Regions from separate parts of the Serratia entomophila genome, predicted to be linked through region 4. Evidence: predicted binding sites of a transcription regulator. Region 4 holds the regulator's gene; each other region holds the start of a gene.
What was found. Region 4 encodes PhoB, which activates phosphate uptake and scavenging genes when phosphate is short. Its sites were predicted from a motif close to CTGTCATAAAACTGNCNNAT; they were not measured.

Region 1 (7,270 bases), 1.4 Mb from region 4:
TTTTCTGCAGCAGATGTTCAACGGCGTGACGCTGGGCAGCACCTATGCCTTGATCGCCATCGGTTACACCATGGTTTACGGCATCATCGGCATGATCAACTTCGCCCATGGCGAGGTGTACATGATCGGCAGCTATGTCTCCTTTATCGTTATCGCCGCCCTGATGATGCTCGGCATCGACGTCGGTTGGCTGCTGATCGGCGCCGCCTTCCTGGTGTCGATCGTGATGGCCAGCGCCTACGGCTGGAGCATCGAGCGCGTGGCCTACAAGCCGGTGCGCAACTCCAAGCGCCTGATTGCGCTGATCTCCGCCATCGGCATGTCGATATTCCTGCAAAACTACGTCAGCCTGACGCAGGGCTCGCGCGATCTGGCGCTACCCAGCCTGGTCACCGGCCAGTGGGTGCTGGGCGAAAGCAACGGCTTTGCCGCCACCATCAGCACCATGCAGCTGATCATCTGGGTCGTCACCTTCCTGGCGATGCTGGCGCTGACGCTGTTCATTCGCTATTCGCGCATGGGCCGCGCCTGCCGCGCCTGTGCGGAAGATCTGAAGATGGCCAGCCTGCTGGGCATCAACACCGACCGGGTGATTTCGCTGACCTTCGTGATCGGTGCGGTGATGGCGGCGGTGGCCGGCGTGCTGCTCGGCCAGTTCTATGGCGTCATCAACCCCTATATCGGCTTTATGGCCGGCATGAAAGCCTTCACCGCCGCGGTGTTGGGCGGCATCGGCAGCATCCCCGGCGCGATGATCGGCGGCCTGGTGCTGGGCGTGGCGGAGGCGCTGACCTCGGCCTATCTGAGCACCGAATATAAAGACGTAGTGTCGTTCGCCCTGCTGATTGTGGTGCTGCTGATCATGCCGACCGGCATTCTTGGGCGCCCGGAGGTTGAGAAGGTATGAAACTCAATCTGCTTAATGCGCTGATCGCCACCGCGGTGCTGTTCGTGATGGCGTCGTTCCTGATGGGCATGCAACTCAGCCTGGACGGCACCAAACTGGTGGTGCACGGCGCGGCGGAAGTGCGCTGGATGTGGATCGGCATCGGCTGCGTCATCGTGTTTTTCTTCCAGCTGCTGCGCCCGCTGATGCAGCAGGGGCTGAAAAAAATCTCCGGCCCCGCCTTTGTGCTGCCGAGCTTTGACGGCACCACGCCGCGGCAAAAGCTGCTGGCGGTTCTGCTTCTCGTCGCGGCGGTCGCCTGGCCATTCCTGGTGTCGCGCGGCACGGTGGATATCGCCACCCTGACGCTGATCTACGTGATGCTGGGCCTCGGCCTGAACGTGGTGGTCGGGCTGTCCGGCCTGCTGGTGCTGGGTTACGGCGGCTTTTACGCCATCGGCGCCTACACCTATGCGCTGCTGAACCACTATTACGGCCTCGGCTTCTGGGAAAGCCTGCCGCTGGCGGGCATCGTCACCGCCGCTTTCGGCTTTCTGCTCGGTTTCCCGGTGCTGCGGCTGCGCGGCGATTACCTGGCGATCGTCACGCTCGGCTTCGGCGAGATCGTGCGCATTCTGCTGCTGAACAACACCGAGATCACCGGCGGGCCGAACGGCATCAGCCAGATCCCGAAACCGACCTTCTTCGGCCTGGAGTTTAACCGCAGCGCGCGCGACGGCGGTTGGGACACCTTCCACAACTTCTTTGGCCTGCAATACGATCCGAGCGATCGCATCGTGTTCCTGTACCTGGTGGCGCTGCTGCTGGTGGTGCTGACGCTGTTCGTCATCAACCGCCTGCTGCGCATGCCGCTGGGGCGCGCCTGGGAAGCGCTGCGCGAAGACGAGATCGCCTGCCGTTCGCTGGGCCTTAGCCCAACCCGCATCAAGCTGACCGCCTTTACCATCAGCGCCGCCTTCGCCGGCTTTGCCGGCACGCTGTTCGCCGCACGGCAAGGCTTTGTCAGCCCGGAATCCTTTACCTTCGTCGAGTCGGCCTTCGTGCTGGCGATCGTGGTGCTGGGGGGCATGGGATCGCAGTTCGCGGTGATCCTGGCGGCGATCCTGCTGGTGGTGTCGCGTGAGATGATGCGCGATCTGAACGAGTACAGCATGCTGCTGCTGGGCGCGCTGATGGTGCTGATGATGATCTGGCGGCCGCAGGGCCTGCTGCCGATGAAACGGCCGCAGCTCAAGCTGAAGGCGGCGGATATTCACCCAGGCAAGGGGGAACAGGCATGAGCGCACAACCTTTACTGCAGGTCGAAGGGCTGTCGATGCGCTTCGGCGGCCTGCTGGCGGTCAACAACGTGGCGCTGCAGCTGAACGAAGGCGAGATAGTCTCGCTGATCGGCCCGAACGGCGCCGGCAAGACCACGGTGTTCAACTGCCTGACCGGTTTTTATCGCCCGACCGGCGGCACCATCAGGCTGCGCGATCGCCACCTTGAAGGGCTGGCGGGGCAGGCCATCGCCCGCATGGGCGTGGTGCGCACCTTCCAGCATGTGCGGCTGTTCCGCGAAATGACGGTGATTGAGAACCTGCTGGTGGCGCAGCATCAGCATCTGAAAAGCGGCCTGTTCGCCGGGCTGTTGAAAACCCCGGCCTTCCGCCGCGCCGAAGCCGATGCGCTGGAGCGTGCGGCGGTGTGGCTGGAGCGCGTCGGCCTGCTGGAGATGGCCAACCGCTCGGCGGGCAACCTGGCCTATGGCCAGCAGCGGCGGCTGGAGATCGCCCGCTGCATGGTGACCCGCCCGGAGCTGCTGATGCTCGACGAACCGGCCGCCGGCCTGAACCCGAAAGAAACCGACGAGCTGGACCATTTGATCGTCGAACTGCGCGACCGGCATCAGGTTTCGGTACTGCTGATTGAGCACGACATGAAGCTGGTGATGGGCATTTCGGACCGCATCTACGTGGTGAATCAGGGCACGCCGCTGGCGCAGGGCACGCCGGCCGAAATCCGCAACAACCCGGACGTCATCCGGGCCTATCTGGGCGAGGCTTAAGACTGTGTCCCATCATTGTTCGTGGCATCGTCGCAGACCCAAAAGCCCGCTATCAAGGCGGAAGATGAAGAACATAGCGGGACTATGTTCAAATCTGACAACGCAGAGAGCGGGTTTTTTGGGGCGCGACCCGCTGGGCTGGGGCTATTTCGCCGCGCCGCTGCGTTACTCACCGTTTATTTGGCCCACCAAACCTCACGGCTCGCGCCTTGCTGCGCAGCGAAATAACCACCAGCGATGCTCACGCACAATGATGGGGCACAGTCTTTATGTTGTCATTTAATCAGGTCTCCGCCCATTACGGCAAAATTCAGGCGTTGCATCAGGTTAGCCTGAACATCAAACAGGGCGAGATAGTCACCCTGATCGGCGCCAACGGCGCCGGTAAAACTACGTTGCTCGGCACCCTGTGCGGCGAACCGCGTGCCACTGAAGGCACCATCACCTTCCTCGAGCAGGAGATCACCCAGTGGCAAACTTCGCGCATCATGCGCGAGGCGGTGGCGATCGTGCCGGAAGGGCGGCGGGTGTTCTCGCGCATGACGGTGGAAGAAAACCTGGCGATGGGCGGCTTCTTCGCCGATCGTCAGCAGTATCAGCAGCGCATCGAGCGGGTGTTCAGCCTGTTCCCGCGCCTGCTGGAGCGCCGCAATCAGCGTTCCGGCACCATGTCCGGCGGCGAACAGCAGATGCTGGCGATTGGCCGCGCGCTGATGAGCCAGCCGAAGCTGCTGCTGCTCGACGAACCGTCGCTGGGGCTGGCGCCGATCATCATTCAGCAGATCTTCGACATCATTCAGCAACTGCGGGAAGAGGGCATGACCATCTTCCTGGTGGAGCAAAACGCCAATCAGGCGCTGAAACTGGCGGATCGCGGTTATGTGCTGGAAAATGGCCGCGTGGTGTTGGAAGATACGGGAGCCGCATTGTTAGCAAACGAAGCAGTAAGGTCGGCGTATCTGGGCGGCTAAATACCCGTCGTCTTTCAGGCTACAGCGTTGTTGGCTGAACTCACTTTCCTGTGGGGGCGAATAGCGTCGCCCCCAGTAGCCTGGTGGCCGTGTACCGCGCCCCTACAAAATGTATAACGATTACGAGAATAAGAAATGAAGACAGAAGGGTTACTCGCGCAGCGCATCGTCAATGTAAAAAGCTCGGCAATCCGTGAATTGCTCAAGCACAGTAAGATGGAAAACGTCATTTCGCTGGCGGGCGGCATCCCCTCTGATGCCCTGTTTGACTTCGAAGGGCTGAGCATCGCCACCCAACAGGCGATCACCGAGCAGCCGAAAAGCGCCTTCCAGTACGGCCTGACCGAGGGCAGCCCGCTGCTGCGCGAGCGCATCTGCGCGCTGTGCGCCGAGCGCGGCGTTTCCGCCCGCGCGGAAGAGGTGATGGTGACCGCCGGCTCCCAGCAGGCGCTGGATCTGGTGATGCGCGCCATCGTCAACCCGGGCGACGTGTTTGTGGTGGAGCGCCCGACCTACCTGGCGGCGCTGCAGACGCTGGAACTGGCGGAAGCCAATATCATGTCGGTCTCCTCCGACAGCGACGGCATGGTGGTGGAGGAACTGGCCGAGCTGTTGAAAACCCAACGCATCAAGGGCGTGTACGTGGTGCCGAACTTCGGCAACCCGAGCGGCATCACCCTGAGCGCGGCGCGGCGCGAGCTGCTGGTGAAGCTGGCGGTCGAGCACAACTTCCTGATTATCGAAGACGACCCGTACGGCGAGCTGCGTTTTACCGATGAGCGCAACGCTACGCTGCATCAGGTTGCGCAGCAGGTGCTGGGCCATACCGATAACATTATCTACACCTCGACCTTCTCCAAGATCCTGGCGCCGGGCCTGCGGCTGGGTTGGGCTATCCTGCCCGAGTTCCTGTTGCACAAGGTGGCGATCATCAAGCAGGCGGCGGATCTGCACGCCAGCGCGCTGTCGCAGAGCATCGTCGAGTGTTACCTGGGGCTGGATCGCCTGCCGGCGCAGATCGAAAAGATCCGCGCCGCTTACAAGCATAAAGGCGAGATCCTGGCCGGGCTGGTGGAAAAAGAGCTGGGCGACTACATCACCTTCGATATGCCGAAGGGCGGAATGTTCCTGTGGGCGCGCTTCCGTCAGCCGTTCAACGCCACCGCATGGTTGAATACCACCCTGCAGCAGGGCGTGGTGTTCGTGCCGGGGGAATACTTCTTCTCCGATAATCCGGATCGCTCGACCTTCCGCCTGTCGTTTGCCACCGCCACCGAGCAGCAAATGCAGGAAGCGGTCGCTCGCCTGCGTCGTTCGCTGTAACTTCCACGGCGGCGGGGCGCACAGCCTCGCCGCCGACATCAAAACGCAATCTGTACTTCACCCTCCCGTCATCTGGCTGTCATCTAACGGTTATTTTTCTGTCATCCGCGCATGGCATGTTAGCTTCCGAACAAAAAACTGATCCTTTTCGCTCACGCGCTTATTGCCCCAATAGATTTCACGTTGCAGCAACGCGGCTGCGGCTTGAAAGATGCAGGGGATACACCAGCTTTTTTCAGGAGTTAGGCATGCTCACCTACGCTATTCGCAAAACCACGCTGTGCGTCGCGTTGACCCTGGCGGTCAGCACCCAGGCACTGGCGGCGACCGAGATCCCGTTCTGGCACTCAATGGAGGGCGAACTGGGTAAGGAAGTGGATTCCCTGGCGGACCGCTTCAACCAGACCCACGGCGACGTCAAGATCGTACCGGTTTATAAAGGCAACTATGAACAGAGCCTGGCGGCGGGCATTGCCGCTTACCGCTCCGGCAAGGCGCCGGCCATCCTGCAGGTGTACGAAGTGGGCACCGCCACCATGATGGCGAGCAAAGCGATCAAACCGGTGTACGAGGTGTTTAAAGACGCCGGCATCAACTTCGACGAGTCGGTGTTCGTGCCGACGGTGGCCGGTTATTACACCGACAACAAGAGCGGCCACCTGCTGTCCCAACCGTTCAACAGCTCCACCCCGGTGCTGTACTACAACAAAGACGCCTTCAAGAAGGCCGGCCTGAACCCGGATCAACCGCCGAAAACCTGGCAGGAGCTGGCGGCGGACACCGCCAAACTGCGCGCGGCCGGCATGAAGTGCGGCTACGCCAGCGGCTGGCAGGGGTGGATCCAGCTGGAGAACTTCAGCGCCTGGCACGGCGTGCCGTTCGCCACCGAAAACAACGGCTTCGGCGGCGCCAACGCCAAGCTGGAATTCAATAAGCCGCTGCAGGTGAAGCACATTCAGCTGCTGGAAGACATGAACAAGAAGGGGGATTTCACCTACTTCGGCCGCAAAGACGAGTCCACCGAGAAGTTCTACAGCGGCGACTGCGCCATCACGACCGCATCGTCCGGCTCGCTGGCGGATATCAAGCACTACGCCAAGTTCAACTACGGCGTGGGCATGATGCCGTACGACGCCGACGCCAAAAACGCGCCGCAGAACGCCATCATCGGCGGGGCCAGCCTGTGGGTGATGAGCGGCAAAGACGCCGCCACCTACAAGGGCGTGGCCGAGTTCCTGCAGTATCTGGCGCAGCCGGAAATCGCCGCCGAGTGGCACCAGAAGACCGGCTATCTGCCGATCACCACCGCCGCTTACGACCTGACCAAGCAGCAGGGGTTCTATGACAAGAACCCGGGCGCCGACGTCGCCACGCGCCAGATGCTGAACAAGCCGCCGTTGCCGTTCACCAAAGGCCTGCGCCTGGGCAACATGCCGCAGATCCGCAGCGTGGTGGATGAAGAGCTGGAAAGCGTATGGACCGGCAAGAAAACGCCGCAGCAGGCGCTGGACGCCGCCGTACAGCGCGGTGACGTGCTGCTGCGCCGCTTCGAATCTTCGACGCAATAATCCCATTTGACTGCTGCGCTTGCCAGATTGGGATTGGGCAGCGCACGCTCTCCACGCCGGGAGTCGTGCGCTGTCCGCACCCAGGCTGCCTTTGCTCGCGACGCCTTGCGCTGATTCGCCCATCTTTGCCTTCAATGAGTCCTAGATTATGAGTTCACATCGTCCCGGTTTCGGCTGCAGCTGGCTGCCCTATGTTTTGGTGCTGCCGCAGCTGCTGATTACCGCAATCTTCTTTCTGTGGCCCGCCGGCGAGGCGCTGTGGTACTCCGTGCAGAGCCTCGATCCGTTCGGCCTGTCCAGCCAGTTCGTCGGGCTGGATAACTTTACCCAGCTGTTCCACGACCCTTACTACCTCGACTCCTTCTACACCACGCTGATTTTCAGCTTCCTGGTGGCGGGCATCGGGCTGGCGGTGTCGCTGTTCTTCGCCGCGCTGGTGGACTACGTGCTGCGC
Region 2 (7,270 bases), 1.3 Mb from region 4:
CGGCGACTTCCGCGTGGTGTTTCTTCTCGCTCAGCATGGTCAGCAACAGCAGCAGTACTGCGCCGACGCTGCCGCCGATCATCACCATAAAGCCGCCGTCCCAACCAAAGTAGTCCACGGTATAGCCGACGATGGCGCTGGCGGCGACCGAGCCGCCCAGGTAACCGAACAGGCCGGTGAAGCCTGCGGCGGTGCCTGCGGCTTTCTTCGGCGCCAGCTCCAGCGCGTGCAGGCCGATCAGCATCACCGGGCCGTAGATCAGGAAGCCGATGGTGATCATACAGGCCATGTCGATGCCAGGGTTGCCGACCGGGTTAAGCCAGTAAACGACGGTGGCGATGGTCACCAGGGTCATGAAGAACACGCCGGTAGCGCCGCGGTTGCCTTTAAACACCTTGTCCGACATCCAGCCGCACAGCAGGGTGCCCGGGATACCGGCATATTCGTACAGGAAGTAAGCCCAGGAGGACTTGTCCAGCGCGAAGTGCTTCACTTCTTTCAGGTAAGTCGGCGACCAGTCGAGGATGCCGTAGCGCAGCAGGTAAACGAACACGTTGGCGACCGCGATGTACCACAGCAGTTTGTTCGGCAGAATGTACTGCATGAAGATCTGCTTGGCGGTCAGCTCTTCTTCGGCTTTCTCGCTGTAATCGTCCGGATAGTCGTTCTTGTACTCTTCAATCGGCGGCAGGCCGCAGGACTGCGGGGTGTCGCGCATCAGGCCGAAGGCGATCAGGGCGACCAGAATGGCGCCGAAGGCCGGCATGTACAGCGCCGCGTGCCAGTCGTTGAACCAGGCCATGCCCAGCAGGAACAGCAGCGGCGGCAGGCCGCCACCCACGTTGTGGGCGCAGTTCCACACCGAAACGATGCTGCCGCGCTCTTTCTGCGACCACCAGTGCACCATGGTACGGCCGCACGGCGGCCAACCCATGCCCTGGAACCAGCCGCACAGGAACAGCAGCACGAACATCACCGCGATGCTGGAGGTGGCCCACGGCACGAAGCCCATGAACAGCATCACCGCCGCGGCCAGGATCAGGCCGGCGGGCAGGAATACCCGCGGGTTGGAGCGGTCGGAGACCGACCCCATGATGAATTTGGAAAAACCGTAGGCGATGGAAATGCCCGACAGCGCGAAACCGAGGTCGCCGCGGCTGAAGCCCTGCTCGATCAGGTACGGCATCGCCAGGGTGAAGTTCTTACGCACCAGATAGTAGGCGGCGTAACCGAAGAAGATCCCCATAAAAATTTGCCAGCGCAATTTACGGTAGAGCGGGTCGACTTTGTCGACCGGCACACGGGAAATGTGTGCTGCCGGCTTAAAAATACTCAACATGAGCGCCTCCGATGGCTTTATCTGTTATCACATCAATATGACCTTTTACGTTCATTTGATGATTGAGCGGATATCGAATGTGGTGTTTTTTTGTTCCATAACGAGCGCCATCCTAGTCAAATACGCCTGGTGTCGCTGTGATGAATGGCGCAAATGTTACACTTTTATGAAACTAACGCGGATTTTGAGCGATTCGTTAACGTTATGAAATAGAAAAAGGCCCAAAAATCGTGATTATGATCACATACATGGTTTTTTGTGGACATTTTTCTTTCGTTTTAGGTTCGTTATTGTTCCTTATCAAACAAAAACCCCAATAAGCGTGGCCCAATAGGGGCATAACCACGGATCCAGGGGGAGCGTTATGAGCAGTCTTTCAGCGGACGACGAAACGGATGTGATCATCATTGGCGGCGGCGCCACCGGCGCAGGCATCGCCCGCGATTGCGCCCGGCGAGGGCTGCGCTGCATCCTGCTGGAGCGCCACGATATCGCCACCGGTGCCACCGGCCGCAACCATGGCCTGCTGCACAGCGGCGCGCGCTATGCGGTTACCGACGGCGAGTCGGCGCGTGAATGCATTGAAGAAAACCGCATTCTGAAACGCATTGCCCACCATTGCATCGAAGCGACCGACGGGCTGTTCATCACCCTGCCGCAGGATTCGCTGGACTATCAGCAGCAGTTTGTCGCCGCCTGCCGCGCGGCGGGCATCGGCGCCGAGGCGATCGACCCGCAGCTGGCCCTGCGCCTGGAACCGGCGGCCAATCCGGCGATGATTGGCGCGGTGCGGGTGCCGGACGGCACCGTCGATCCGTTCCGCCTCACCGCCGCCAATATGCTGGACGCCCGTGAGCACGGCGCGCGGATCCTCACCTACCATCAGGTGGTGGGTTTGTTGCGCACGGGCGATCGCGTGACCGGCGTGCGCGTTTTCGACCATCAAAGCCAGAGACGATACGATTTGCACGCCGCCGCGGTGGTCAACGCCGCGGGCATTTGGGGCCAGCAGATTGCCGAGTACGCCGACCTGCGGGTGCGCATGTTCCCGGCCAAGGGCGCGCTGCTGATCCTCGGCCACCGCATCAATAACCGGGTGATCAACCGCTGCCGCAAGCCGGCGGACGCCGACATTCTGGTGCCGGGCGATACCATCTCGCTGATTGGCACCACCTCCACCCATATCGACTACGACCAGATCGACAACATGCAGGTGACGCCGCAGGAGGTGGACATCCTGATCCGCGAGGGCGCGCTGCTGGCGCCCGAACTGGCGCAGACCCGCATACTGCGCGCCTATGCCGGCGTGCGCCCGCTGGTGGCCAGCGACGACGACCCGAGCGGGCGCAACGTCAGCCGCGGCATTGTGCTGCTGGACCATGCCGCCCGCGACGGCCTGGAAGGGTTTATCACCATCACCGGCGGCAAGTTGATGACCTACCGGCTGATGGCGGAATGGGCCACCGACAAGCTGTGTGAAAAGCTGGGGCTGAACAGCCCATGCACCACCGCGCAAGAGGCGCTGCCCGGTTCACGCCAATCGGCGGAAGAGACCGTGCGCCGCGTGGTTTCTCTGCCGGCCAGCATTCGCGGCTCGGCGGTGTATCGCCATGGTGATCGCGCCGGGCAGGTGCCGGCCGGCGATCGGCTCGACAACAGCCTGGTGTGCGAATGCGAAGCGGTGACCGCCGGCGAGGTGCGCTATGCGGTGAATTCTTTGACGGTCAACAACCTGGTCGATCTGCGCCGCCGCACCCGCGTCGGCATGGGCACCTGCCAGGGCGAACTTTGTGCCTGCCGCGCCGCCGGGCTGCTGGCGCGCTTTAAGATCAGCACCCCGCAGCAGTCGATCGATCAGCTGTCGCATTTCCTCAACGAACGTTGGAAGGGCGTGCGGCCGATCGCCTGGGGCGATGCGCTGCGCGAAACTGAATTCACCAGTTGGGTTTATCAGGGCCTGTGCGGGCTCGATGCCCGCGGTGATCAGGAACAGGAGGCGGATGATGCGATTTGACGCGGTAGTGATTGGCGGCGGGTTGGCGGGCCTGAGTTGTGCTATTGCGGTTGCCGAACGCGGCAAACGCTGCGCAGTGGTCAGCGCCGGGCAAAGCGCGCTCTATTTCTCGTCCGGCTCGCTCGATCTGCTGGCGCAGCTGCCCGACGGCACCGCGGTTGACGCGCCCCTGGCGGCGCTGGCCGAGCTGGCGCGCCAGGCGCCACAGCACCCTTATGCGCTGATCGGCACAGATCGGGTCGCGGCGATGGCGGCCGAAGCGCAGCGGCTGCTGCAGCGCTGCGGCCTCAGCCTGCAGGGAGACTGCGAACGCAATCATCAGCGGGTGACGCCGCTCGGCACGCGCCGCGCCACCTGGCTCAGCCCGCAGGCGATCCCGACGCTGCCGCTGGCCGGCGCGCTGCCGTGGCGGCGCATTGCGGTGATCGGCATCGAAGGCTTCCTCGATTTTCAGCCGCAGCTGGCCGCCAGTTCTCTGGCGCGTGAGCTGGGCGTGCGGGCCGAGGTGGCTGAGCTGCACCTGCCGGCGTTGGACCGGCTGCGCAACAATCCCAGTGAGTTCCGCGCGGTGAATATCGCCCGGGTGCTGGATCTGGCGGAGAACCTGACGCCGATGGCCGCTGAGCTGCAACGGCTGGCGGGCAACGCCGAAGCGATATTTATGCCGGCCTGCCTGGGGCTGGAGGACGATGCGCCGCTGGCGGCGCTGCAGGCGGCGGTCGGCAAACCGATCCGCCTGCTGCCGACGCTGCCGCCTTCGGTGCCCGGCATGCGTCTGCACCAGGCGCTGCGTCAGCGTTTCCAGCGGCTGGGTGGAGTCTTTATGCCGGGCGACAGCGTGCTGCAGGCGGAGAGCGAAGCCGGGCGGATCATCGGCCTCTACACCCGCAACCACGGCGATATTCCGCTGCGGGCGCAGCAGGTGGTGCTGGCGAGCGGCAGTTTCTTCAGCAACGGGCTGGCGGCGGCGTTCGACGGCGTGCGTGAGCCGGTGTTCGGGCTGGACGTCGACAGCCGGGCGGAGCGCGCCGACTGGAGCCACCGCGATCTGTTCGCGCCGCAGCCTTATCTGCAGTTTGGCGTGCGCACCGACCGCCGCTTGCGGGCGCTGCGGCACGGGGAAGCGTTCGCCAACCTGTACGCCATTGGCGCCGTAACCGGCGGTTACGATCCGCTGCAGCAGGGCTGCGGCGCCGGAGTGTCATTGATCGGCGCGCTGCACGTCGCCCAGCAGATAGCCGCGGAGGAAACGCATGAGCCTGCATAAAGACAACAGCTTCGAAAGCTGCATCAAGTGCACCGTCTGCACCACCTATTGCCCGGTAGCCAGAGTGAACCCCCTGTACCCGGGGCCGAAGCAGGCGGGGCCGGACGGCGAGCGCCTGCGGCTGAAGGATCCGGCGCTGTACGATGAGGCGCTGAAGTACTGTACCAACTGCAAGCGCTGCGAGGTCGCCTGCCCGTCCGAGGTTAAAATCGGCGACATCATCCAGCGCGCGCGTGCCGACTACGCCCAGAGCAAGCCAACGCTGCGCGACGCCATTCTCAGCCACACCGATGTGATGGGCTCGCTATCGACGCCGTTTGCGCCGATTGTCAACGCCGCCACCGGCCTGAAGCCGGTGCGCGCCTTGCTGGATAAGGCGCTGAAAATTGACCATCGCCGCGCGCTGCCGAAGTATTCGTTCGGCACCTTCCGCCGCTGGTACCGCCAACGGGCGCAGGCGCAGCAGCGCTATGCCGAACAGGTGGCGTTTTTCCACGGCTGCTTCGTCAATTACAATCACCCGCAGCTGGGCAAGGATCTGATTCGGGTGTTCAACGCGCTGGATATCGGCGTGCAGCTGCTGAAGCGCGAGAAATGCTGTGGCGTGCCCTTGATCGCCAACGGCTTTATCGAACAGGCCAAAAAGCAGGCCAGGGTGAATGCCGAATCCCTGAGCGACGCCGTGCTGGAACGCGGCATCCCCGTGGTGGCCACCTCATCAAGCTGCACCTTTACCCTGCGCGACGAATACCCGCATCTGCTGGAGGTGGACACCTCGGGGGTGCGTGATAGGGTGGAGCTGGCGACGCGCTACCTGTACAGGCTAATCAATCAGGGGCGCAGCCTGCCGTTGAAACGCACGCCGCTGCGCGTGGCCTATCACACGCCTTGCCATATGGAGAAAATGGGCTGGACCGCCTATACGCTGGAACTGCTGCGGCAGATCCCGGGGCTGGAGCTGGTGGTGCTGGATCCGCAGTGCTGCGGCATCGCCGGCACCTACGGATTCAAATCGGAGAACTACGCCACCGCACAAGGCATCGGCGCATCGCTGTTCCGGCAGATTGAGGAGAGCGGGGTGGATCTGGTGGTGACCGACTGTGAAACCTGCAAATGGCAGATCGAGATGTCGACCAGCAAGCGCTGCGAACACCCGATTACCCTGCTGGCGCAGGCGTTGTCGCAGGGCTGACGGGGCCGGCACGCCGGCCCCGAGAGGGTTATGGTTTCAGCTTCAGCTTGCTGATGATGCCTTCGGCTTCGTTCTGCGCCTGTTGCTGGTTATCCGCCGGCAGCGTGATCTGAATGGTCAGCATGTCGTTGTTCAGCGTACCGATCAGCACGGAGGAGTAAGCTTTCTCGCCGCCGCTGGTGATGATGCTGTCCAGCTGACGCAGCGGCACGCCGTTAACGTCGATGGCCTTGTTGGTGATCACCTGCAGGTTGGCGTCACGCGCGCGCTGGGTGTCCTCCAGGCGCTTGGCCAGGGTCTCCAGGCTGTCGGCGGTTTTGTCGCCGAGGATCACGATCACCGCGCGCTGGCCGGTGCTGTCGGCATACACGTGCATATTGTTCGCCTGGGTGCCCAGCTTGCCGCTTTGGTCCGCCATGCCGTTCGGCAGGGTGAACGCCAGTTTGCCGTCCAGCAGGCTGACTTGCTGTCCGGCCGGGGCGCTGGCCGCCGCGCCGTCTGGCGCTGCCTTGGTGTCTTTGCTGTTGCCGTCGCAGGCCGCGAGGCCTAGCACCAGCAGGCTGATACCCATCAATTTTGCTACTTTACGCATCGGGCTTCCTTCTTCCTTTCCGGTAGGGTTTCACTGCCCTATCGCAACCTATTCCAGGTTGAAATGCAAGGCAGACGTTGTCACAAGGTTTTCTCAAGTAATAGCCGATAATCAGCCACTTCGCCTTTCTTTTCCAGCTGAACAATCTGATAGTGATGGGCGATGAGCATCATCAGCATGGCGCGGAACTGATTGCGGGTTTTCACTCTCAGTTGCCGGTAGCCCTGCGCCCGCGCCCAGCGTTCCTGCCCGGCAAGCAGCGCCTGCGCCGCGCCGTGGCGGCGAAACGCGGGCAAGCACGCCGAATTCGGGGATCTCTTGATACAGGCGGTGGATGTCTTCAAGGGTGGCGGTGCGGACGGTCAAACTCATTGGCGGCCTCCGGAAGGGTGCGGGCCGCCAATGATAGCACGGCTTAGCCCGGCTGCAGGCCGCCGGCGCGCGCCGCGATGCGTTTGAGCAGCATGTTCAACAGCACGCCGTACATCGGCAGGAAGAACAGCATGCAGATCAGCACCTTGAAGCTGTAATCCACCAGGGCGATCTCCACCCAGTTGTTGGCCATAAAGGCGTCGCTGCTCTTGTAGAAAGCGATGAAGAAGAACGACAGCGTATCGCTGATGTTGCCGAGGAACATCGCCGCGGCGGGCGCCACCCACCAGGCGCTGCGTTGGCGCAGGCGGTTGAAGACGTGTACGTCGAGGATCTGGCCGAGCACGTAGGCCATAAAGCTGGCGATGGCGATGCGCGCCACAAACAGGTTAAAACTGCCCAGTGCGGCGAACCCCTGCCATTCCCCCTGGTAAGTGACGGTGGAAATCACGTAGGAAATGAACAGCGCTGGCACCATCACGGACAAAATGATG
Region 3 (7,270 bases), 580 kb from region 4:
TGGCGAGCACCATGCTGATCGTTTCCGCCCTGCCGCGCCACGTGCGCGCTACCGGTACCTCGATGATTTACGCCTTCGGCGTGACGCTGTTTGGCGGTTCCGCACAGCTTATCGTCACCTGGCTGCTGGACGTGAGCGGCAACCCGATGGCGCCGGCCTGGTACGTCACCGGCATGCTGACCCTCAGCCTGATCGCCACCTGCCTGTTCAGAGAGCGCCACCAGGACTAAGGCGACGGCTGCTGCAACACGGCCATGAACGCCTGCGCTGCGGCGCTGCGGTAGCCACCTTTGCGCTGCAGCAGCACCGCCGTGCGTTCCGGCATGCTGCAGGCCAGCGCCACCGCCCGCAGCTGCGGATTTTCCCGCGCAATGGCCGCCGGCAGCAGAGTGGCCAGTTGGCCACGGCGCACGATCTCCACAATAGCGCCCAACGCATTGGCTTCCACCGCCACCTGCGGCCGAATGCCCTGCCGCGCGCAATAGCGATCGATAAACTGGCGGGTGGCGAAATCCTCACTCAGCAGCGCCAGCGGCAGGCGCCCGAACTCTTGCAGCGTCAACGGCGTCTGCTGCCGCGCCAGCGGATGCGTTACGCCAACCATCAGGTTCAGCGTTTCACTGAACAGCGCCTGCGCCTCGATATCCGCCGATTGCGCCGCATCGAAAGCAATGCCCAGATCCAGCCGATCCTGCGCCAGCATCGCCTCAATCCGATCCTGCGTCATTTCATAAATGCTCAGCGAGATCCCCGGATAACGCCGGTAAAACGCATCCGCCACCGGGCCTGTCAGATACGCGGTGAAGGTCGGGGTCATCGCCAACCTCAGGCTACCGCGTTCCAGCGTCGCCACGTCATGGATCGCCCGCGCGCCGGCATCCAAATCCTGCAGCGCCAGCCGGGCGTAGCGCATCCAGGCCGCGCCGGCGTCGGTCAATTGCACCGTTCTGCCGGAACGGTCGAACAGCGCTGAACCCAGCGTTTCCTCCAGCTGTTTGATCTGCTGTGACAGCGTCGGCTGTGAAACATGCAGCGCCTCGGCGGCGCGGGTGAAGTTGCCCTGTTCGGCAACGGCCAGGAAGTAGCGAATGTGGCGCAGCAGCATAAAACCTCAGCTATTAGCAATGCCTATAGGATTCATTATAAATGCGTCTTGGATCCTATAGCTATAGGCGTTCATCATGCCGTCATCGCTTAACGGCCATCCTAAAGGGGATAAGTATGAAAGAGGTGATAGAGGGATTTCTGAAGTTTCAGCGCGAGGCCTTTGTTGAGCGCAGCGCGCTGTTCCAAAAGCTGGCTACCCGCCAAAACCCGCGCACCCTGTTTATCTCATGTTCCGACAGCCGGCTGGTGCCGGAACTGATCACCCAGCGCGAACCGGGCGACCTGTTCGTGATCCGCAACGCCGGCAACATCGTGCCCTCCTTTGGCCCCGAGCCCGGCGGCGTATCGGCGTCGGTGGAATACGCCGTCGCAGCGCTGGGCGTCGAGGACATTGTGATTTGCGGCCACTCCGACTGCGGCGCCATGACCGCCATCGCCACCTGCCAGTGCCTGGACCATATGCCGACGGTCGCCGGCTGGCTGCGCTACGCCGATTCCGCCAGGGCGGTCAACCAGGCCTATCAACATGCCTCTGACGGCGAACGGGTCAATGCGATGGTGCGCGACAACGTCATTGCCCAACTGACCAATCTTAAAACCCACCCGAGCGTGGCGCTGGCGCTTGATCAGGGCCGGCTGACGCTGCACGGCTGGATATACGACATCGCCAGCGGCGGCATCGAGGCGCTGGACGGCGCAACCCGCCGCTTCGTGCCGCTGGCCGCTCATCCCGAGGTGACGGCGACCCCCGCCGCCGCCCGTTTTTAATGCTATCAAGGAGCTATCTATGACCCAGTCACTGCACAACGCCTCCCCGCGCGAGGCGCTAACCGACGCCATCATGGCCGCCAAGATCCGCAAAAACCTGACCTTCGAGGCGATCAATCAGGGCACCGGGCTGAGCCTGGCGTTCGTCACCGCCGCCCTGCTGGGCCAGCATCCGCTGCCGGAGCAGGCCGCCCGCGCCGTAGCGGCGAAGCTGGATCTGGACGAAGACGCGGTGCGCCTGCTGCAAACCATTCCGCTGCGCGGCAGCATCCCCGGCGGGGTGCCGACCGATCCGACCATTTACCGCTTTTACGAAATGGTGCAGATCTACGGCTCCACGCTGAAAGCACTGGTGCACGAACAGTTTGGCGACGGCATCATCAGCGCCATCAACTTCAAACTGGACATCAAGAAGGTGGCGGATCCGGACGGCGGCGAACGCGCGGTGATCACCCTGGACGGCAAATATCTGCCGACCAAACCCTTCTGATTAGCATGCCGGCGCCGTTGCGGCGCCGGTTTTCGGGCGCATTCATCGTGCCCGGCACCGCGGCGCTGTCAATCGCCGGCGTGATAACCGCGGCTGTCCTGCGGCGCCTCCGCCCGTCGATCCAGGCCATAGTCCCGCACCACCTCGGCCACCCGCAGCCGGTACTGCGCCAGCACTTCGCCGCGCCCCTGCGCCTGCGCGGCCCGGTGTTGCTCCAGGTTGCGCCACTGCTGCACCGCCGCCTCGTCACGCCAGAATGACAACGACAACAGGCGTTGCGGATCGGCCAGGCTTTGGAAACGCTCGATCGAAATAAATCCGTCGATCTCCGCCAGCAGCGGTTTCAGCGCCGCCGCCAGTTCAAGGTAGGTGTCACGCTGCCCGTCGGCGGCCTGCAGTTCGAAAATTACGGCAATCATGTGGTGCTCCGGTCATGAAATATGGCCCATGCTAACGCTGGCTGCGCGGTGATACTTCGTCTAATCTCGAAGTATGAATGACATCGATATTGAAGATCGCCTGGCGGCGCTGAGCGCCGCTATCGCCGACCGCACCCGGGCGCGCATGCTGTGCCTGCTGATGGACGGCCGCGCCTATACCGCCACCGAACTCAGCGCCGCAGTGGAGGTTGCCGCCTCCACCGCCAGCGCGCACCTGGCGCGCTTGCAGGAACAGAGGTTGATCGCCTGCGTCAAACAGGGGCGTTATCGCTATTTCCGCCTGGCCGGGCAGCCGGTGGCCACCGCGCTGGAAGGGCTGATGGCGCTGGCCGGCGTCGAGCGCCCAAGGGTTAAAAGCAGTACGCCGACCGCGCTGCAATATGCCCGCACCTGCTACGACCATATGGCCGGCGAGGTGGCGGTGAAGCTGCACGACCGCCTGCATGCGCTTGGTTGGCTGGCGGGCGATGAAGACTACCGCTTAAGCCCCGCCGGAGCCGCCGCGCTGGCGCAGCTGGGCGTCGATTGTTCCCCGGCGCCGTCTCGCCGGCGCTTTGCCTGCGGCTGCCTGGACTGGAGCGAACGCAGGGCTCACCTCGGCGGCGCACTGGGCGCAGCGATGCTTAACGCTTTTATCGAGCGCGGCTGGATAAGACGCCGGCTCGATAGCCGCGAGCTGCAGCTCACCGCCGCCGGCAAAAATGCGCTGAAAGCACATTTTGACCTCACTGTTTAACCCCGCAACGCGTTAACTTTGGTGCAATACTCAATAGGCAAACCGCCAACCCGAGGACTCCTTATGCTCGATCAAACCCAATACCCAATCACCAAACTGTGGCCCGCTCAGCATCCGGAGCGGCTGCAGCTGTACTCTCTGCCGACGCCGAACGGCGTGAAGGTTTCCATCATGCTGGAAGAGATCGGCCTGCCCTATGAGCCGCACCTGGTCGATATCGGCAAAAACGAAACCTGGACGCCCGAGTTCCTGTCGCTGAACCCGAACGGCAAAATCCCGGCGATCCTCGATCCCGACGGCCCGGGCGGCAAGCCGCTGGCGCTGTTCGAATCCGGCGCCATTCTGCTGTATCTGGCGGAAAAGAGCGGCAAATTCCTGCCGCAGGATCCCGCCCGGCGCTATGAAACCATCCAGTGGGTGTTCTTCCAGATGGCGGCGGTCGGCCCGATGTTTGGCCAGCTCGGCTTCTTCCACCGGTTCGCCGGGCGCGAATATGAAGACAAACGGCCGCTGGAGCGCTACAAGAATGAGTCCAAACGTTTGCTGGGCGTGCTGGAAAGCCGCCTCGAAGGGCGCGACTGGATCATGGGCGAGGAATACACCATCGCCGACATCTCGCTGCTTGGTTGGGTGCGCAATCTGATCGGTTTCTATGAAGCGCGCGAAGTGGTGGAGTTCGACAGTTTCCCGCGCGTTGGCCAATGGCTGGAACGCGGCCTGGCGCGCCCCGCCGTGCAGCGCGGCGTGAATATCCCGGCGCGCGAGGCCTGATAATCAACGGGATAGCCACCGGGCTATCCCTTTTCTCACCGTCATAAAACTGTCATCACCCTGCTCTAGTCTCCTTGCGTAACAATTTGATGTTATTTGTATTACGACAAGGAGTTTCCCCGATGCAACCTGCTGTTTCCCTGATTGCCGGCGCGGTGTTATCCGCTCTGCTGTGCTCCTCCGCCATCGCCGATGACGCCCAGACCGATAGCGCCGGGCTGACCGATCGCGCGGCGCGCGGCAATATCGTCGAACCGGGCGGCGCGCGCCGCCTCTCCGGCGATCAAACCGCCGCGCTGAAGGCTTCGCTGTCGGATAAAACGGTGAAGAACGTGATTTTACTGATCGGCGACGGCATGGGCGACTCCGAGATCACCTCGGCGCGCAACTATGCCGAAGGCGCCGGCGGCTATTTCAAAGGCATCGACGCGCTGCCGCTGACCGGCCAATACACCCACTACTCGCTGGACAAGAAAAGCCACAAACCGGATTACGTCACCGATTCCGCCGCTTCCGCCACCGCCTGGTCTACCGGAGTAAAAACCTATAACGGCGCGCTCGGGGTGGATGTGAACGGTAAAGATCACCCTACGCTGCTGGAAATTGCCAAGGCCGCAGGCAAGGCCACCGGCAACGTCTCCACCGCCGAACTGCAGGACGCCACGCCGGCGGCGCAGGTGTCGCACGTGACCTCACGCAAATGCTATGGCCCGCTGGAAACCAGCGAGAAATGCGCCGCCAACGCGCTGGAAAACGGCGGCCGCGGTTCGATCACCGAACAGCTGCTGAAAACCCGCGCCGACGTGACGCTGGGCGGCGGAGCCAAATCCTTCAATCAGCAGGCGAAAAGCGGTGAATGGCAGGGTAAAACGCTGAAAGAGCAGGCTACCGCGCAGGGCTACCAGTGGGTCAGCGATGCCGACGGCCTGCAGGCCGTGACGCTGGCCAACCAGCAGAAACCGCTGCTGGGGCTGTTTGCCGACGGCAATATGCCGGTGCGCTGGCAGGGGCCGAAAGCCTCTTACCACGGCAATATCGATAAGCCGGCGGTCACCTGCGAGAACAACCCGGCGCGCACCGCCGCCACCCCGACGCTGGCGGCCATGACCGAAAAAGCCATCGATCTGCTGAAAACCAACCCGAACGGTTTCTTCCTACAGGTGGAAGGCGCGTCGATCGATAAACAGGACCATGAAGCCAACCCCTGCGGCCAGTTCGGCGAAACCGTCGATCTGGACGAAGCGGTGCAAAAAGCGCTGGCCTTCGCCCGCGCCGACGGCAACACCCTGGTGATTGTCACCGCCGATCACGCCCACTCCAGCCAGATAATCGCCGCAGACGCCAAGGCACCGGGCCTGACGCAAACGCTGACCACCAAAGACGGCGCGCCGATGACCATCAGCTACGGCAACTCGGAAGAAGGCTCCCAGGGGCACACCGGCACCCAACTGCGGGTCGCGGCCTACGGCCCGCACGCCGCCAACGTGGTGGGGCTGACCGACCAGACCGATCTGTTCTTCACCATGCGTGACGCGATGGGCATCAAATAACCCCGTAAACCTCACCTCCTCCCCGCCCGGGAGGAGGTTATTTTCTTTTTGTTACCGGCCGACGTTGCAATTTATCCGCAATTATTGTGTGATAGCGAAATAATGCTGAATTCCCGGCCAATTAAACCTCAGTAATATCCCGGTTATATCCTCCAGATAATCAGTACGCGTATTTCTCCCACAATAATTTTTAATATCTCCCGCTTTATTTGATTTTTTTAGTTACAAAAGTAGTTTTTAACATTATTGCAAACAATAATACCCCGTCAGTAACCTGAGCCGAACAATTTGTACCCAGGCAGGCTGTAATAGTTCACTTTTCGTTAAAAACCCTATTAACAAAAAGGCATTATCACGCATCTCGGCTGCCGCCGTGCACTCGGCTCTACTTATTACTTTACCAGGGTAACTCCCGATAAATTCTTTCACCTGCAAATGACTAGAATTTACACACAAGAGATTTGATTAAATGAGAAAATTACTCGTTATGATCTTCTGTCTGAACCTGTTTGGCGTTTCGCAACAGGCTGCGGCGGAAGAGAATAAAACCGTTGACGTGGTCTTGATCGGCGGCGGCATCATGAGCGCGACCCTGGGTACCTACCTGCATGAGCTGGAACCGACCTGGACCATCGACATGTTTGAGCGCATGAATGGCGTGGCGGAAGAGAGTTCCAACGGCTGGAACAACGCCGGCACCGGCCACTCCGCCTTCAGCGAAATGAACTACACCCCGGAAAAAGCCGATGGCAGCATCGACATCAGCAAGGCGGTGGTGGTTAACGAGTCTTTCGAAATCTCCCGTCAGTTCTGGTCTTATCAGGTGAAAAATGACGTCCTGAAAGATCCAAAATCCTTTATCAACAGCGTGCCGCACATGAGCTTTGTTTGGGGTGACGACAACGTCAACTTCCTGCGCAAACGCTATGCGGCGCTGCAGCACAGCACCCTGTTCCGCGGCATGGAATACTCCGAAGACGCCAACCAGATCAAGCAGTGGGCGCCGCTGGTGATGAACGGCCGCGATCCGGCGCAGAAAATCGCCGCCACCCGCATGCCGCTGGGCACCGACGTCAACTTTGGCGTGATCACTCACCAGCTGGTCGGCGCGCTGAGCCAGAGCGACAAGTTCAAGCTGAGCCTGGGCCACGAAGTGCGCGACATCAAGCGTAACGCCGACAACACCTGGAGCGTAACCGTTGCCGATCTGAACCGCGACGGCAAAGAAACCACCGTTAACGCCAAGTTCGTGTTCATCGGCGCGGGCGGCGCTTCCCTGACGCTGCTGCAAAAATCCGGCATTCCGGAAGCGGACGGCTACGGCGGCTTCCCGGTCGGCGGCCAGTTCCTGGTCACCACCAATCCGGAAGTGGCCAACCAGCACCTGGCCAAAGTCTATGGCCTGGCC
Region 4 (7,270 bases):
TCAGGCGATCGCGCAGCTCCTGCGCCTTTTGCCATTGCTCGGCGGCCTGTCGGCTGGCCTGTTCGCAGGCCGCCTGAGCGGCGCGCAGCTGCTCGCGCACCTGGGCTATCTGCCGTTCGCCAAACAGCGCCTGCCGCTGGACGCGCTGCTCGGTCAGGTTTTTTTCGCCGTCCTGCCACTGTTGCTGCAGGCGCCGTTGCTGCAGCAGGCTGTCGGCGTGGTTCTTCTGCAACAGCGCATAGCGTTCATCCAGCAGCGCCTGCTGCTGCTGCGCCTGCTGATGCCGCACCTGCAGCGCGGCCAGTTGGTCTTTGGCCTGCTGCACCGCGCGCGCCGCCTGTTCGTGCTGCAACAGCAACTGCTGCCCCTGGCGTTCTTCTTCGTCGCAGGCGTTCAGCCAGGCGTGCAGCGCATCCGTATCCGCCAGGGTGAAAGCGAACGCCAAAGGGGCGCTGAGCGTTTGCCACTGCTGCTGTTGCGCCGCCAGCTGCCGCTCGTCCTGCGCTATCGCCTGCTGCTGGCGCTGTTGTTGCTCCTGCAGGCTTTCGCTGCGGGTGCGCAGCTCGGTGCCCTCGGTATATAGCGCCTCGGCTTTAGCGCGAATTTCGGCCAGGCGGCGTTCGGTTTCCGAAGGGGTCACCGCCTGATATTGCTCGACGGCCGGATGGCTGGTGGAGCCGCACAGCGGGCAGGGGGCGCCGCTTTGCAGCAGCGCGCGCTCGGCCTCCAGGCTGACGATGCGTTTTTCCAGCTCGTGGATTTTCTCCACTTCCTGCTGCTGCGCCTTGTGCTGTTTGTACTGCTGTCGGGTGTTTTCCAGCCGCAGCTGCAGTTCGGCCAGCTGCGCCTGACGCGCCGCCTGTTCCTTGCGCTGCTGCTGCAGCCGTTCGTCGGTTTGGCGGTACAGCGAAGACAGGCTGAACAGCTGCTGGCGCGCGGGGCGCAGATCCGCCAGCTCGGCTATACGCCGGCGCAAGGTTTCCTGCGGCGCCTGCGTTTCCAGCGCCTGATGCCGTTGCTGCTGGGTGGCCAGCGCGGCGGTCAGCGCGTTCAGCTGTTCCTGATGTTGCGCGGTCTGCGCCGCCAGTTGGCTGCGCTGGGCGTTGAGCTGTTCCAGAGCCTGCTGCTGCTGCGCACACTGTTGCTCTGCGGTTTCGCCGGCCTGGCGTCGTTCAGCCTGGGTGAGCTGCAGCTGGGCGATTTGATGATCGAGCGGCGCGACCTGCTCATCGATCAGCGCCTGCTGCTGTTGCATCTGCTCGGCCTGCGTCTGCTGGGCGAGGCGGGTTTTTTCTACCGCCAGCTGCAGCGGCGCCACCTGTGCCTGCTGTTGCTCCTGTTGCTGCGTCAGTTGGACGATGTGTTGTTGCAGCTGATCGCGTTCACTGCGGCAGCGATCGCGTTCGTTGCGCAGCGGGCGCAGCTTTTCGGCCGGTTCGCTGCGCGCCAGTTGCTGCAGCTGCGGGGCGGCGTCGGCCTGTTCTCGCTGTACGTTGTCCAACCGTTGCCGGCAGCTGCCTTGCTGCTGCTGGAGGCGCTGCCACTGTTGCAACCAGCTCAGCGCCTGCTGCTGCCGCTGGTTTTGCTGGTTGAACGCCTGTTCCTCCGTCGCCAGCGCCGCTAACCGATCTGCCAACAGCTGGCGCTGCTCGTCATTCAGCAGCTCAATGCCGCTGGCGCGCTGGTGCAATGCGTCCAGATCGGCCTTGGCCTGTTTGTGTTGTTCGAACACCTGCTCCGACAGGCGGCCGTATATCTCGGTGCCGGTCAGTTCTTCCAGCAGTTCGGCGCGATCGTTGGCGTCGGCGTTGAGAAAGGCGGCGAACTGCCCCTGCGACAGCATCATCGATTTGGTGAAGCGGCCGAAATCCAGCCCGGTGATGGCGGCGGTCAGCTCCAGTTTATCGCGCACTTTGTCCGCCAGGATCTTGCCGTCTTCCCGCAGCGCCAGCTCGACCTTCGGCGCCTGCAGGTTGCCGTCCGGGGCGTTTTTGGCCCGGCGCTGGCTCCAGAAGGCGCGGTAACCGACGCCTTTCACCTCAAATTCGACTTCCGCCAGCGATTCTGCGGTGTGGCGGGTCATCAGCTCGTTCTGGCTCGGCGTGACGTTGAGGCGCGGCGTCTGGTGATACAGCGCCAGGCAGATGGCGTCGAGCAGCGTGGTTTTACCGGCGCCGGTCGGCCCGGTGATGGCGAACAGCCCGTTGCTGGCGAAAGGCTCGGCGGTGAAATCTATCTTCCATTCGCCCTGCAACGAGTTGAGGTTTTTTAACCGCAGGCTGAGGATTTTCATTGGTCCGCCTCCTGCTGCTGTACCCTCTCGACCACCTGATGGAACATCTGGCGCATCCGCTGCCGGCGCGCTTCGGCCATTTCCGGTTCTTGCGCCAGCCGCCGCTCGAACACTTCGTTGACGCTCAGCTCATTGAGCGTTTCTTTGTCCTGCTGTTCGATCGCCTGTCGGCGCTGTTCTTTGCTGCGCCGCAGCAGCACCACTTCCACCGGCAGCTCATCCGCCAGCAGCTGGATGCGGCGCTGGATGTCGCTGAGGTAATCCTGCGTCGCCACTTCGATATCCAGCCACACCGGCAATTCTCCCTGATAATCGGCGAACTGCCGCAGTTGCTGCTCTATCTGCGGCAAATCGCCCTTGATCAGCTGCATTGGTTGGAAGTTTGGGATCTCCAGCGGCGTTACCTGCTGCAGGGCACCGGCGCTGAAGTCGACCATAAACACGCTTTTGGCCTTGCCCAGTTCGTCGAAGCTGAGCGGGATAGGCGAGCCGCTGTAGCGAATATGCTCTGACTTGGCCACGTTCTGCGCACGGTGGATATGGCCCAGCGCGATGTAATCGGCGGGGGGAAACGCCTGAGCCGGGAACGCGTCAAGCGTGCCGATGTAGATATCGCGCACCGAGTCGGAGGCGGTGACGCCCACGGTGGTCAGATGCCCGGTGGCGACGATCGGCAGCGGCAGCCCCAGTTGGTCGCGCCGGGCGCAGGCCGCCTGATACAGCGTCTGATAGTGTTCGGCGATCGCTTCCTGCAGCGCCTGCTGCTTCTGCGCGCCGGATTCGCCGGCGCGGCTGGTGAGCAGATCGCGCGGCCGCAGAAAGGGGATGGCGCACAGCACCGCGCCCGGCTGGCCGTCGCGCTGGTTCAGCACCAGGATTTGCCGTTCAATGTCGCTTTGGGCATTGGCGATGACGGTGGTATTCAGGCAGGAAAGCAGTTCGCGCGACTCGTTCAACGTCGCCACGGAATCGTGGTTGCCGCCCAGCACCACCAGCTGGCAGCCGGTACGTTGCAGCTCCACCACGAAACGGTTATACAGCTCGCGGGCATAGCTGGGTGGGGAGCCGGTATCGAACAGATCCCCGGCGACGATCAGCGCATCCACCTGCTGTTGCTCGATCTGTTCGATCAGCCAGCGCAAAAAAGCCTGATGCTCGGCGGCGCGGCTTTTGGTGAAAAAGTACTGGCCAAGATGCCAGTCAGAGGTGTGGATCAGGCGCATGACACTCCCGGGGCGAAAAGGTAATGGCGGGGATTATAAAGGGAATATGATGTTTCTGCGTCCTTTGAAATAGTCGCTATGCTTACTGCCTGTAACAACCGGTTTTTTTCATGGCTATTTATTTCATAAATCTGTCACAAAACTGACGCATAATGGCGCCCGCAATCAACTGTGATCGCTAACACATTGGCAGGATTGACGATGGCAAGACGCATACTGGTGGTGGAAGACGAAGCGCCGATCCGTGAGATGGTGTGCTTTGTGTTGGAACAGAATGGTTACCAACCGTTGGAAGCCGAGGATTATGACAGCGCCGTGACGCGCCTGTCTGAGCCGTTCCCTGATTTGGTGTTGCTCGACTGGATGTTGCCCGGAGGTTCCGGCATTCAGTTTATCAAACATATGAAACGTGAAGCGCTGACCCGCGATATACCGGTGATGATGCTGACCGCACGCGGCGAAGAAGAAGATCGGGTGCGCGGGCTGGAAGTGGGGGCGGATGATTATATCACCAAGCCGTTTTCCCCCAAGGAGCTGGTAGCGCGCATCAAGGCGGTCATGCGCCGCATATCCCCGATGGCGGTGGAAGAAGTGATTGAAATGCAAGGGCTGAGTCTGGATCCTTCCTCCCACCGCGTGATGGCCAACGATCAGGCGCTGGAGATGGGGCCGACCGAATTCAAGCTGCTGCACTTCTTTATGACCCATCCGGAGCGTGTTTATAGCCGCGAACAGTTGCTTAATCACGTTTGGGGCACTAACGTTTATGTGGAAGACCGTACCGTTGACGTGCATATCCGTCGGCTCCGCAAGGCGTTAGAGACCAGTGGTCATGACAAAATGGTTCAAACCGTTCGGGGCACCGGCTACCGGTTCTCAACGCGCTACTGATCGCGCCGCGCTGGAGAATACGCCGTGTTAGAACGTCTGTCGTGGAAGAGGCTGGCTCTGGAGCTGGCTCTTTTTTGTTTGCCTGCTTTGCTGCTGGGGCTGATTTTCGGTTATCTGCCCTGGTTCCTGCTGGCGTCCGCTTTGGCGGCGCTGGTGTGGAATTTTTACAATCAACTCAAACTTTCCCACTGGCTGTGGATCGACCGCAGCATGACGCCGCCCCCCGGGCGCTGGAGCTGGGAGCCGCTGTTCTACGGGCTGTACCAGATGCAGCAGCGCAACCGCCGCCGCCGCCGCGAGCTGGCGTTGTTGATCAAGCGCTTTCGCAGCGGGGCCGAGTCGCTGCCCGATGCGGTGGTGATGACCACCGTCGAAGGCAATATCTTCTGGTGCAACGGGCTGGCGCAGCATTTGCTGGGCTTCCGCTGGCCGGAAGATAACGGCCAACACATTCTCAACCTGCTGCGTTACCCGGAGTTCAGCCACTATCTGCAACAGCAGGAGTTTTCACGCCCGCTGACGCTGCAGCTGAACAACGAACACTACGTCGAATTCCGCGTGATGCCCTATTCCGAAGGCCAACTGCTGATGGTGGCGCGCGACGTGACGCAGATGCGTCAGCTGGAAGGCGCGCGGCGCAACTTCTTCGCCAACGTCAGCCACGAGCTGCGCACGCCGTTGACGGTGCTGCAGGGCTATCTGGAAATGATGAGCGACGAAGAGCTGGACGGTTCGCTGCGCGGCAAGGCGCTGGGCACCATGCAGGAGCAGACCCGGCGCATGGACGGGCTGGTCAAACAGTTGCTGACGCTGTCGCGTATTGAGGCGGCGCCCAACGTGGACATGAACGAACGGGTGGATATCCCGCTGATGCTGCGGGTGTTGCAGCGCGAGGCGCAGTCGCTGAGCGGCGGCAATCATGAGATAAGCTTCCGGGTGAACGAGCAGCTTAAGGTGTTCGGCAATGAAGACCAGTTGCGCAGCGCGGTGTCGAACCTGGTGTATAACGCGGTCAATCACACGCCGAAGGGCACCAATATCGAAGTGAGCTGGCAACAGACGCCGCACGGCGCGCAGTTCCAGGTCAGCGATAACGGGCCGGGCATCGCCGCCGAGCATATTCCGCGCCTGACCGAACGCTTCTACCGCGTCGATAAGGCGCGCTCGCGACAGACCGGCGGCAGCGGGCTGGGGCTGGCGATCGTCAAGCATGCGCTCAGCCACCACGATGCGCGGCTGGAAATCCTCAGCGAGCCGGGCAACGGCACGCGATTCATCTTTACCTTGCCTAACCGGTTGATTGTTCCCGCAGCTTTATCAGAGAATGCGGTGAGAAATTAACGCGAGAGACAGGTATGACCCGAATTTCCCGATGGCTGTTGCTTTGCCTGGCGCTGCTGGCCGGCCGTGGCGCGCTGGCGCAACCGGACGGCATGCTGTCGGGCAACCTGTCCAGCGTCGGTTCCGATACCCTGGCGAATCTGATGGCGCTGTGGGGGCAAGATTTCAGCCAGCATTACCCCAACGTTAACCTGCAGATCCAGGCCGCCGGTTCTTCGACCGCGCCAACCGCGCTGGCGGCGGGCGCCGCGCAGCTTGGGCCGATGAGCCGGCCGATGAAGGCGGCGGAGGTCTCTGCGTTCGAACACCGCTACGGCTATGCGCCGCTGGCGGTGCCGGTAGCGGTGGACGCGCTGGTGGTGCTGGTGCATCAGGACAACCCGCTGCGCGGCCTTAACCTGCAGCAGCTTGATCGCGTTTTCTCCGCCACCCGGCGCTGCGGCGAAAGCCGCCCGTTAACGCGCTGGGGCGAGCTGGGGCTCAGCGGCGACTGGGCTGCGCGCGCGCTGCAGCGTTTTGGGCGCAATTCCGCTTCCGGCACCTACGGTTATTTCAAGCTGCGCGCGCTGTGCGGCGGCGATTTTATGCCGCGGGTCAATGAGCTGCCCGGTTCTGCCTCGGTGGTGCAGGCGGTGGCCGGTTCGTTGAACGGCATTGGCTACGCCAGCATCGGCTTTCGCGCCAGCGGCGTGCGCCTGCTGCCGCTGGCGGAAAACGGCACTGACTATATCGCGCCTACCGACGTCAACGTGCGTAACGGCAGCTACCCGCTGGCGCGCTATCTGTACATCTATATCAACAAGGCGCCCAATCAGCCGCTGGAGCCGCTGACCGCCGCCTTCCTCGATCGGGTACTGTCGGACACCGGGCAGGGGCTGGTCAACCACGACGGCTACCTGCCGCTGCCGCCCGCTACGCTGCAGAAAACCCGCCGGGCGCTGGGCCTGAAATAACCCGGCGCAGCCAGCGCATCCCGCGCGAAAACAGCTGCTTTATTGGCGTTTTCGCGCGGTTAGTTAGCATATGCTTCACGTTTTGTGAGAAGGTTGCTCAAAAATGATACAAATCATGTAGTGTATATTTATTGATAGCCAATATGATCGACTGGTGGCTAAACTTTATCTGGTCAATAACTCTGCTTTTCGCCGTGCGCCTTGCCTTGAAGCGCTATAAACGTTTACCTTAGCCCTCGTTGTCGGATTAAACCTCCATTTTTATAACTCTTAAAACTCTGCCCATCACCATGAGTGGTTACTTTCAAATAAGGACAAAACGCCGGACGTCACGCGTTTTTTGCACTTATTGCTCTGAGGATGAAACGGCGGGCCGGCAACCGGTGGGGCTTAACGCACCACGCTATCGGACACTTTTTTTCATTTGAACAGGCAACACGACATCGTATGACTCATCGTTTAACGTCAAAAGATATTCTGGCATTGGGATTTATGACCTTTGCCTTGTTCGTCGGCGCCGGGAATATCATTTTCCCGCCGATGGTGGGGCTGCAGTCTGGTGAACACGT

Region 1: ugpB (sn-glycerol-3-phosphate ABC transporter substrate-binding protein UgpB) is a predicted target of PhoB. The motif match lies at 5,325-5,344, and genes of this name have one in related genera.
Region 2: glpT (glycerol-3-phosphate transporter) is a predicted target of PhoB. The motif match lies at 1,493-1,512, and genes of this name have one in related genera.
Region 3: phoA (alkaline phosphatase) is a predicted target of PhoB. The motif match lies at 4,351-4,370, and genes of this name have one in related genera.

What each region holds. Positions count from the first base shown of each region.
Region 1 is NZ_CP082787.1:4,626,399-4,633,668, reverse strand. It holds gene livH (high-affinity branched-chain amino acid ABC transporter permease LivH) at 1-907, shown strand, start outside; gene KHA73_RS22200 (high-affinity branched-chain amino acid ABC transporter permease LivM) at 904-2,187, shown strand; gene livG (high-affinity branched-chain amino acid ABC transporter ATP-binding protein LivG) at 2,184-2,954, shown strand; gene livF (high-affinity branched-chain amino acid ABC transporter ATP-binding protein LivF) at 3,224-3,925, shown strand; gene KHA73_RS22185 (aminotransferase-like domain-containing protein) at 4,061-5,248, shown strand; gene ugpB (sn-glycerol-3-phosphate ABC transporter substrate-binding protein UgpB) at 5,497-6,816, shown strand; gene ugpA (sn-glycerol-3-phosphate ABC transporter permease UgpA) at 6,965-7,270, shown strand, end outside.
Region 2 is NZ_CP082787.1:4,651,404-4,658,673, reverse strand. It holds gene glpT (glycerol-3-phosphate transporter) at 1-1,339, opposite strand, end outside; gene glpA (anaerobic glycerol-3-phosphate dehydrogenase subunit A) at 1,704-3,353, shown strand; gene glpB (glycerol-3-phosphate dehydrogenase subunit GlpB) at 3,343-4,620, shown strand; gene glpC (anaerobic glycerol-3-phosphate dehydrogenase subunit GlpC) at 4,607-5,812, shown strand; gene KHA73_RS22300 (DcrB family lipoprotein) at 5,841-6,404, opposite strand; partial or broken gene KHA73_RS22295 (GNAT family N-acetyltransferase) at 6,485-6,700, opposite strand; gene KHA73_RS22290 (7-cyano-7-deazaguanine/7-aminomethyl-7-deazaguanine transporter) at 6,820-7,270, opposite strand, start outside.
Region 3 is NZ_CP082787.1:1,570,843-1,578,112, reverse strand. It holds gene KHA73_RS07855 (MFS transporter) at 1-230, shown strand, start outside; gene cynR (transcriptional regulator CynR) at 227-1,105, opposite strand; gene KHA73_RS07845 (carbonic anhydrase) at 1,222-1,875, shown strand; gene cynS (cyanase) at 1,895-2,365, shown strand; gene KHA73_RS07835 (antibiotic biosynthesis monooxygenase family protein) at 2,434-2,784, opposite strand; gene KHA73_RS07830 (ArsR/SmtB family transcription factor) at 2,858-3,541, shown strand; gene KHA73_RS07825 (glutathione S-transferase N-terminal domain-containing protein) at 3,605-4,312, shown strand; gene phoA (alkaline phosphatase) at 4,435-5,862, shown strand; gene KHA73_RS07815 (malate:quinone oxidoreductase) at 6,332-7,270, shown strand, end outside.
Region 4 is NZ_CP082787.1:989,970-997,239, forward strand. It holds gene sbcC (exonuclease subunit SbcC) at 1-2,293, opposite strand, end outside; gene sbcD (exonuclease subunit SbcD) at 2,290-3,516, opposite strand; gene phoB (phosphate response regulator transcription factor PhoB) at 3,718-4,407, shown strand; gene phoR (phosphate regulon sensor histidine kinase PhoR) at 4,432-5,748, shown strand; gene KHA73_RS04670 (PstS family phosphate ABC transporter substrate-binding protein) at 5,763-6,701, shown strand; gene brnQ (branched-chain amino acid transport system II carrier protein) at 7,149-7,270, shown strand, end outside.